DNA from 2 places in the Streptomyces sp. NEAU-W12 genome. Region 1 is predicted to be linked to the other one. Evidence: riboswitches for the same ligand, from Rfam matches in the RefSeq annotation. Region 1 holds a riboswitch; the other holds the start of a gene.
What was found. A riboswitch is a leader RNA that binds a small molecule or an ion and turns the genes downstream of it on or off. The one in region 1 is predicted to bind thiamine pyrophosphate.
Positions count from the first base shown of each region.

Region 2: another riboswitch for thiamine pyrophosphate. It lies ahead of ORI94_RS10005 (thiamine ABC transporter substrate-binding protein); the one in region 1 lies ahead of thiO (glycine oxidase ThiO).

Region 1 is NZ_JAPJDM010000002.1:97,074-101,644, forward strand. Features, by position in the region: gene ORI94_RS02670 (thiazole synthase) at 1-227, opposite strand, end outside; gene thiS (sulfur carrier protein ThiS) at 230-430, opposite strand; gene thiO (glycine oxidase ThiO) at 469-1,692, opposite strand; TPP riboswitch at 1,690-1,801, opposite strand; gene ORI94_RS02685 (hypothetical protein) at 1,861-2,211, shown strand; gene ORI94_RS02690 (NAD(P)/FAD-dependent oxidoreductase) at 2,244-3,488, shown strand; gene ORI94_RS02695 (Rv2175c family DNA-binding protein) at 3,607-3,972, shown strand; gene thiE (thiamine phosphate synthase) at 4,315-4,571, shown strand, end outside.
Region 2 is NZ_JAPJDM010000006.1:220,705-225,275, forward strand. Features, by position in the region: gene ORI94_RS09995 (phosphatidate cytidylyltransferase) at 1-935, shown strand, start outside; gene rlmN (23S rRNA (adenine(2503)-C(2))-methyltransferase RlmN) at 1,093-2,199, shown strand; TPP riboswitch at 2,248-2,353, shown strand; gene ORI94_RS10005 (thiamine ABC transporter substrate-binding protein) at 2,435-3,538, shown strand; gene ORI94_RS10010 (ABC transporter permease) at 3,514-4,571, shown strand, end outside.

The DNA of each region.
Region 1 (4,571 bases):
TAGCAGCCCGCCGTGTTCGGCAGCACCCGGATGCCCAGCCTGTCCAGCACCGACAGGACCGAGCCGTGCACCGAGGCGTTCACCCGCCGCATCGCGACGGTCGTCAGCTCCGTCCCGGACGCCACCAGCGCCCGCTCCAGCACCTCGAGGCTGGGCGCCCCGCCGGTCCCCATGATCAGCCGGGACGTGAAGGACGTACCGCCGAGAACGAACGGATCGTCGGCCATGGTCAGCCTCCTTGGACGGCGGTCAGGACTTCCACCCGGTCCCCCTCGGAGAGGGACGTGAGCGGCCACTGCGCGCGCGGGACGACGGTCTCGTTGAGGGCGGCGGCCACCCCGGAGGGAGCCGAGGTCAGGGCGGCGACCAGTGCGTCGAGCGCCGTACCCGGAGCCACCTCGCGCGGCTCCCCGTTGACGGAGACGGACACGGTGTCGGTTCGGCCGGCCGCGGCCTTCGCCGGATCGTTCATGCGGGCTGCTCCGTGAGTGCGGTGACGGTGAACCGCCGGGGAGTGAAGGGGCGTGCCTCCGCCGGGAGTTCACCGGTGGTCAGGACCTCGGCCAGGGCGTCGCCGGTGACCGGCGTGAGCAGCACGCCGTTGCGGTGGTGCCCGGTCGCGAGCACCAGCCCCGCCAGCGCGGACGGACCGAGCAGCGGCGCGTTGTCGGGTGAGCCGGGGCGCAGCCCGGCCCGGGTCTCGGTGAGCGGCAGTTCGGTGATCCCGGGGACGAGTTCGTGGGCGTCGCGCAGCAGTTCGTACACCCCGCCCGCGGTGACGGTCGTGTCCCAGCCCTGTTCCTCGCTGGTCGCCCCGATCACCAGTTCGCCGCTCTCGCGCGGCACCAGATACACGTGGCTGCCGCGCACCACCGCGCGCACCGTCCGGTTCAGGAACGGGCCGAACCGGTCGGGCATCGCCAGCCGGACCACCTGCCCCTTCACGGGACGCACCGGAGGCACTGCCTCCGGCGGGATCCCCGCCAGCCGCCCGCTCAGGCTGCCCCCGGCGAGCACCACCTGGCCGGCGCCCAGCCCGGTGCCGTCGGCGGTGACCACGCCCGTGGCCCGCTCCCCGGTGACGGTGAGCCGCTTCGCCCACGCGCGGTGCAGGACCACGCCCGCCCGCTCGCAGGCCGTCACCAGCGCGGCCGCCAGGCGCCGGGGGTCGATCTGGTGGTCGCCGTCCACCCGCAGCCCACCGCGCACCCCCGGTGCGAGCATCGGTTCCAGGCGACGGCAGTCCCGCCCGGACAGCCACTGTGCGTCGAGTCCCGACTGCTGCTGCAGGGCGTGCAGTTCGCGCAGATGCGCGCGGTCGTCGGCGTCCAGCGCGACCGCGAGGGTGCCGCAGCGGCGGTAGCCGAGGTCGTGGCCGGTGGTCTCGGTGAGCTCGGCGGCGAAGTCGGGGTAGCGGCGCGCGGAGGCGAGATTCAGACCGAGCAGGGTCTGCTCGCCGTAGTGCAGTTCCGTGACGGCGGCCAGCATCCCGGCGGCCACCCGGGCGGCGCCGGCGCCCGGCTCGGGGTCCAGCACGGTCGTGGCCAGCCCGCGCTGCGCGGCCCGCCAGGCCGTGACCAGACCGATGATCCCGCCCCCGACGACGAGGACGTCCGGAGAACGTCCCGGGGTGTGCGGGGTGCCCGAGGCGTCCGGGGTGCCCCGGGTGCCCGAGGTGCGTGTGGGCGGCATGGGCGTCCAGCCCCTCCCTTCGCCGGCATGACCCGGATCAGGTTCATACGGTCGGAGGCCGCCAGCCTCCCTCTCAGCCCGGTGCGTCCGGACTCCCGCGCGTGTTCTACGGTGACCAGCCTAGCCCCGGAGCAATGCCGGAACAACGAACGTGCAAGGAGCCCCCGCATGGCCGGTTCGCTCGACGGCCTGGTCCTCTCCCCGGTCGCCGACCAGGCGCCGGGACAGGTCGGTACCCGCACCCGGTTCGTCTACCACGAGCAGGGCGGTCTGGTCTGGGCCGAGTACGCGGGCGGTGACGTCGTCCGCGGACACCTGGTGGGCACCAGGGAGGGGGACCGGCTGGACTTCCGGTACGTGCAGCTCAAACAGGACGGCACCACCTCGAGCGGACACTGCGCGTCGACGGTCGTGGAACTGCCCGACGGGCGGGTGCGGCTGGAGGAGACCTGGGAGTGGGAGTCGCAGCCGGGCAGCGGTACCAGCGTGGTGGAGCAGCTCGCGACCCCCGGGGCCTGACCGGCCGCAGGGCAGGTGTCTATGGTGATCAGGTGAGCGAGCAGACACAGGAACGGGGGCCGACGGGGCCGCGGCGCGTGGTGGTGGCGGGAGCCGGGATGGCCGGCGTGCAGACCGCCGTCGCCCTCCGCGAGCAGGGCTTCGCCGGCACCGTGACCCTCATCGGCGCCGAGCCCCACCAGCCGTACGACAGGCCGCCGTTGTCCAAGGCCGTCCTGCTCGGCACGGCGGAGGACTCCGCCCTCGACGTGGACTTCGAGGCACTCGGCATCGAACTGCGGCTCGGCTGCGAGGTGTTCGGGCTGCGCCCCGCCGACCACGAGCTGGACACGGAGGCCGGGCCGGTCCCCTACGACGTCCTGGTCGTCGCGACCGGCGCCGAACCGGTCCGGCTGCCGGGCGCCGGAGGTGTCCCCGGCGTCCACCTGCTGCGCACCCTGGACGACGCCGAACGGCTGCGGCCCGTGCTCGCGCGCCGGCAGGACGTCGTGGTCGTCGGCGCCGGCTGGATCGGCGCGGAGTTCGCCACGGCGGCGCGCGAGGCGGGCTGCGCGGTCACCGTCGTGGAGGCCGCCGGCCGCCCGCTGGCCGAGGCGCTGCCCGCCGAGGTGGCCGCCCCGATGACAGCCTGGTACGACGACGCGGGAGTGGAGCTGCGCACGCACGCGCGCGTGGAGCGCGTCGAGCCGGGCGCGGTGGTGCTGGACGACGGCTCACGGCTGCCCGCGGACGCCGTCCTCGTCGGGATCGGCGCCCGCCCCGCCACCGCCTGGCTGGCCGGCTCCGGCATCGGGCTGGGCCAGTACGGCGAGGTGGCCGCCGACGCCCGCCTGACGACCTCCGTACCGGACGTGTACGCGGTCGGCGACTGCGCGTCCTTCCCCTCGAAGCGGTACGGCGAACGCCTGCTGGTGCACCACTGGGACAACGCCCTGCAGGGCCCGCGCACGGTCGCGGCGAACATCGTGGGGGCGGCCACCGGTGAGCCCCCGGCGGTGTACGACCCGGTGCCGTACTTCTGGTCCGAGCAGTTCGGACGCTTCGTCCAGTACGCCGGACACCACGCGGACGCCGACCGGACGGTCTGGCGCGGGGAGGCGGACGGCCCGGCGTGGACGGTCTGCTGGCTCCGCGGGTCCCGGCTGGTCGCGCTGCTGGCCGTGGGCCGCCCCCGCGACCTGGCCCAGGGGCGCCGGCTGATCGAGGCGGGCACGGCGGTGGACGGGACGCTGCTGGCCGACCCGACGAGGCCGCTGAAGTCGGCGAGGGCGGCGTGAGCGCCGGGTCCCCGGTGCCCTCGTGTCCCGGCGCCCGGACGTCCGCCCGGGCTGAAACATCCGCCCAGGTGGAGGGGTCCGGCTTCCGGCTGTCGGTGGCAGGTGGCACGCTTGTCCCGTGACCGAGATTGACGCAAAGACCGATGCTCTCGTCCCCGCCTGGCTCACCCTGCCCGACATCGCCGAGATGTTCGGCGTCGAGGTGACGCGCGTCCGGCAGCTGGTCAAGGACGGCCAGCTCATCGCCGTACGCCGAGGTGAGAACCGCGCACTGCACGTCCCCGCGGCCTTCATCGACGGGGACAAGGTCGTCAAGGGCCTCTCCGGGACCCTGACGCTCCTGCGGGACGACGGCTTCACGGACGAAGAGATGCTGGACTGGCTCTTCACCCCCGACGAGAGCCTGCCGGGCACGCCCGCGCAGGCGCTGAGCGAGAACCGTGGCACGGAGGTGAAGCGCCGGGCCCAGGCGCTCGCCGTCTGACCCCGGGGCGGGACGTGGGACCCGCACGTGCGCCGGTACGCACAGCGGTGCGCGTACCCGGCCTGTGCCCGCACCCGTGCCCGTGGCCGGACGCGAACCGCCACCGCCCCGACCGCCACCCGGCGCCGCTCGCCCGGGGCGCCGGGACGGGCGGCGCGGCAGCGGCGCCGGACGGGGCCTGGGCGCGGCCGGGTCTCCCGGTCGCCGGGGCGGCGGCATAGGGTCCGTTGCGGCGCGTGCTCCGCCGGCCCCGGGTGGGCCGGCGGCATCCGCCGACGACCCACCCGGGTCCGCCCCGCGCCGGCCGGGCCCGGCCGCCACCGACACACGGGGGACTCCCGCATGCCCGACACCGCCGCAGGCACCGCCCCGCGCGCCCGCCTCGCCGACTCCCTGGTCTACCTCTGCACCGACGCCCGCAAGCGGCAGGGCGACCTTCCGGAGTTCCTGGACGCGGTCCTGGCCGGCGGCGTCGACATCGTCCAGCTCAGGGACAAGGGCATGGAGGCCGCCGAGGAACTGGAGCACCTGGCGGTCCTCGCGGACGCCTGCGCACGGCACGGCAAGCTGCTCGCGGTGAACGACCGCGCGGACGTCGC
Region 2 (4,571 bases), on a different contig from region 1:
GCGGCCCCCTGGTCCGAGACGAGACGACGCGGGCGCGCCCCCACCCCGGGGAGATGCCGCACCATCCGCAGAATCCGGAGTCCATGTCCGACGCCCCGCAGCCGGTGCCCCCACCGCAGAAGAAGACCGCGGGGCGTGATCTGGGTGCCGCGATAGGCGTCGGCGTCGGCCTCTGTGCGCTGGTCGTGGTCTCGCTGTTCATCGTGAAGGCCGTCTTCGTCGGCGTTGTCGCCGTCGCCATAGTGGTGGGCCTGCGGGAGCTGACGAAGCGGCTCGAGGAGCGCAAGGGCATCAGGGCACCGTTCGTGCCGCTCGCGGTCGGCGGGGCGGCCATGATCGTCTCCGGGTACGTCTGGGGCAGCGACGGCGCCTGGATCGCCGTGGCGCTCACCGCGCTGGCGGTGCTGGTCGGGCGGATGGCCCAGCCGCCCGAGAACTACCTCAGGGATGTCACGGCGGGGGTCTTCGCCGCGTTCTACGTGCCGTTCCTGGCGACCTTCGTGTCGATGATGCTGGCTGCGGACGACGGGCCCTGGCGGGTGCTGACGTTCATAGTGATCACGGTCGTCGCCGACACCGGTGCGTACGCCGTCGGCTGGCGTTTCGGCACGCACAAGCTCGCCCCGCGCATCAGCCCCGGAAAGACCCGCGAGGGCCTGCTGGGCGCGGTCGGGTTCGCCATGGCGGCGGGCGCGCTGTGCATGCAGTTCCTGATCGACGAGGGCACCTGGTGGCAGGGGCTGCTGCTCGGCCTCGCGGTCTCGGTCAGCGCCACCCTCGGCGACCTGGGCGAGTCCATGATCAAGCGGGACCTCGGCATCAAGGACATGGGCACACTGCTCCCGGGGCACGGCGGCATCATGGACCGGCTGGACTCGCTGCTGCCGACGGCGCCGGTGGTGTGGTTGCTGCTGGTGGTGTTCGTCGGGAGCTGACCCGACCGGCCCGGCACCTCTTCGAGCCCCCGCGTCCCGCCGGACGCGGGGGCTCGCGCCGTCCCGGAGAGGTCTCCGGGGGCCGTTCCGGGCGGCCCCGGAGGCCTGCGGCCGGTCCGCGCGGTCACCCCGATGGATCTGCGACACTGGTACAGCCATGCCTAAGCCCGGAGAACTGACCTTTGTCGCGCCGCGCGGATCCAAGAAGCCGCCGCGGCACCTTGCCGACCTCACGCCCGCCGAGCGCAAGGAGGCGGTCGCAGCGGCCGGTGAGAAGCCGTTCCGGGCGAAGCAGCTCTCGCAGCACTACTTCGCGCGGTACGCGCACGATCCGGAGCAGTGGACCGACATTCCCGCCGGAGCCCGGGCCAAGCTGCAGGAGGCGCTGCTTCCGGAGCTGATGTCGGTGGTCCGGCATCTGTCCACCGACCAGGGCACCACCCGCAAGACGCTGTGGAAGCTCTTCGACGGGACCCTGGTCGAGTCGGTGCTCATGCGCTACCCGGACAGGGTGACGATGTGCATCAGCTCGCAGGCGGGCTGCGGCATGAACTGCCCGTTCTGCGCGACCGGGCAGGCCGGTCTCGACCGGAACCTGTCCACCGCGGAGATCGTGCACCAGATCGTGGACGGGATGCGGTCGCTGCGGGACGGGGAGGTCCCCGGTGGGCCGGCGCGGCTGAGCAACATCGTCTTCATGGGGATGGGCGAGCCGCTCGCCAACTACAACCGGGTCGTCGGAGCCATCCGCCGTCTGACCGACCCCGAGCCGGACGGTCTCGGCCTGTCCCAGCGCGGGATCACCGTGTCGACGGTCGGACTCGTGCCGGCGATCAACCGGTTCTCCGACGAGGGCTTCAAGTGCCGCCTCGCCATCTCCCTGCACGCCCCCGACGACGAACTGCGCGACACCCTCGTCCCCGTGAACACGCGGTGGAACGTGCGTGAGGTGCTCGACTCCGGGTTCGAGTACGCGGCCAGGTCCGGGCGGCGGCTGTCCATCGAGTACGCGCTGATCCGGGACATCAACGACCAGGCGTGGCGCGGTGACCGGCTCGGGCGGCTGCTGAAGGGCAGGCCCGTGCACGTCAACCTCATCCCGCTCAACCCGACGCCCGGCTCCAAGTGGACCGCCTCGCGGCCCGAGGACGAGAAGGCGTTCGTGGACGCGATCGCCTCGCACGGTGTGCCGGTGACGATCCGGGACACCCGTGGACAGGAGATCGACGGGGCCTGCGGTCAGCTCGCCGCGAGCGAGCGGTAACCTGACCGGCGCAGGAACAACAACTTCATACCGGGCCATCACACGTTCATATTCCGACAGGGGAGCGCCACAGCGCTGAGAGTGCGGCACCGGCCGCAGACCCTCCGAACCTCGCCCAGGTCATTCTGGGTAGGGAGATCGGTCATCACTCGAGCTGTTGCGCCCTGCCCGGGGCACCTGCGGGGGCCCCGGGCAGGGCCGCGTCTCTTCCTGGTCACCCCAGGAGGAAATACCGGTGAACATCACCAAGAAGGTCACGAGCCTGGCCGTCGGGCTCGGTCTGGTCACGCTGTCCGCCTGCGCTTCTTCGTCCGACGGGTCGGACGGATCCGGCGGCGACGGCCGGAGCGGCGGCGGTTCGAAGACCGTCACGCTCGTCAGCCACGACTCGTGGGCCGCGTCCAAGGACGTCGTCGCCGCCTTCGAGAAGGAGACCGGCTACCGGCTGAGGGTCCTGGAGGACGGCGACGCCGGACAGGCCGTCAACAAGGCGATCCTGACCAAGGACAACCCCCAGGGAGACGTCTTCTTCGGCGTCGACAACACCCTGCTGTCCCGCGCCCTCGACAACGGGCTGTTCCAGCCGTACGAGGCGAGGGAATCCGACGCCGTCCTTCCCGAGTACCGGGTCGACGAGGACAAGCACCGGGTCACGCCCGTCGACACCGGTGACGTCTGCGTCAACTACGACAAGGCGTGGTTCGAGGAGCGCGACCTGGCCCCGCCGCGGACCTTCGACGACCTGGCCGAGCCCGAGTACAAGGACCTGCTCGTCACGTCGAACGCCTCCACCTCCTCGCCCGGACTCGGCTTCGTCCTCGGCACCGTCGCCGAGTACGGCGACGAGAACTGGCAGGGCTACTGGAAGAAGCTCAAGGCCAACGGCGTCAAGGTGGTCGACGGCTGGGAGCAGGCCTACAACGAGGAGTTCTCCGGCTCGGCCGGCGGCAAGCAGGCCGGGGGCGACCGGCCGCTGGTGGTGTCCTACGCCTCCTCGCCCCCCGCCGAGGTGATCTACGCCGACCCGAAGCCGAAGAACGCGCCGACCGGTGTCGCCGACGGCACCTGCTTCCGCCAGGTCGAGTACGCGGGGCTGCTGAGCAACGCGCGCAACCCCGAGGGCGGCAAGGCGCTGCTCGACTTCCTGGTCGGCAAGAGGTTCCAGGAGGACATGCCGCTCAACATGTTCGTCTACCCGGTGCGGGAAACCGCCCAGGTGCCCGAGGAGTTCGCGGAGTTCGGACCGCAGGCCGAGAACCCCGAGACCATGGACCCGGCGAGGATCGCCGACCACCGCGACCAGTGGATCAAGTCGTGGACCTCGCTCGTACTGAAGTGAGACGGGCCGAGGCGGGCCGGGCCGCGGCGAGGTGGCGCGGGGCCGCGGCGCGGCTCGGCCTGATGGCCGTGCCCGTCGCGTTCTTCGCCGTCTTCTTCGCCCATCCCGTCGCCGCGATCGTCGCGCGCGGGCTGAAGGCCGACGGGGTCTGGCAGCCCGGGCGGATCGGGGAGGTGCTGGCGCAGTCCGACGTCCGGCAGGTGCTGTGGTTCACCACCTGGCAGGCACTGGTCTCCACCGCCCTCACCCTCCTGGTCGCCCTGCCCGGCGCGTACGTCTTCGCCCGCTTCGACTTCCCCGGCAAGCAGCTCCTGCGGGCCGTGGTCACCGTCCCGTTCGTGCTGCCGACGGTCGTCGTCGGTACGGCGTTCATGGCGCTCGTGGGGCGCGGCGGGCTTCTCGACGAACTGTGGGGTCTGCGGCTGGACACCACCGTGTGGGCGATCCTGCTCGCGCACGTCTTCTTCAACTACGCCGTCGTCGTACGGACCGTCGGCGGACTGTGGGGCCAGCTCGACCCGCGGCAGGAGGAGGCCGCGCGGATGCTCGGCGCCTCCCGGCTCACGGCCTGGCGGACCGTCACGCTGCCCGCGCTGGCCCCCGCCGTGGCCGCCGCCGCGCTGATGGTCTTCCTGTTCACCTTCACCTCCTTCGGCGTGGTGCAGATCCTCGGCGGACCCACCTTCGCCACCCTCGAAGTGGAGATCTACCGGCAGACGTCGGAGATCTTCGACCTGTCCACCGCCGCCGTCCTGACGATGATCCAGTTCGTCGCGGTGGGCGCGGTCCTCGCCCTGCACGCCTGGACCGTACGACGGCGGGAGACCGCGCTGCGACTGGTGGACGCCTCCCACACCGCGCGCCGGCCGCGCGGCGCAGGGCAGTGGGCGCTGCTCGCCGGGGTCGTCGCGACCGCCGCCGTGCTGCTGCTCCTGCCGCTCGCGGTGCTGGTGGAACGGTCCTTCGGTGACGCCGGCCTCGGCCACTACCGGGCACTGACCCACGACGACGGGGGCGTGTTCCTGGTCGCGCC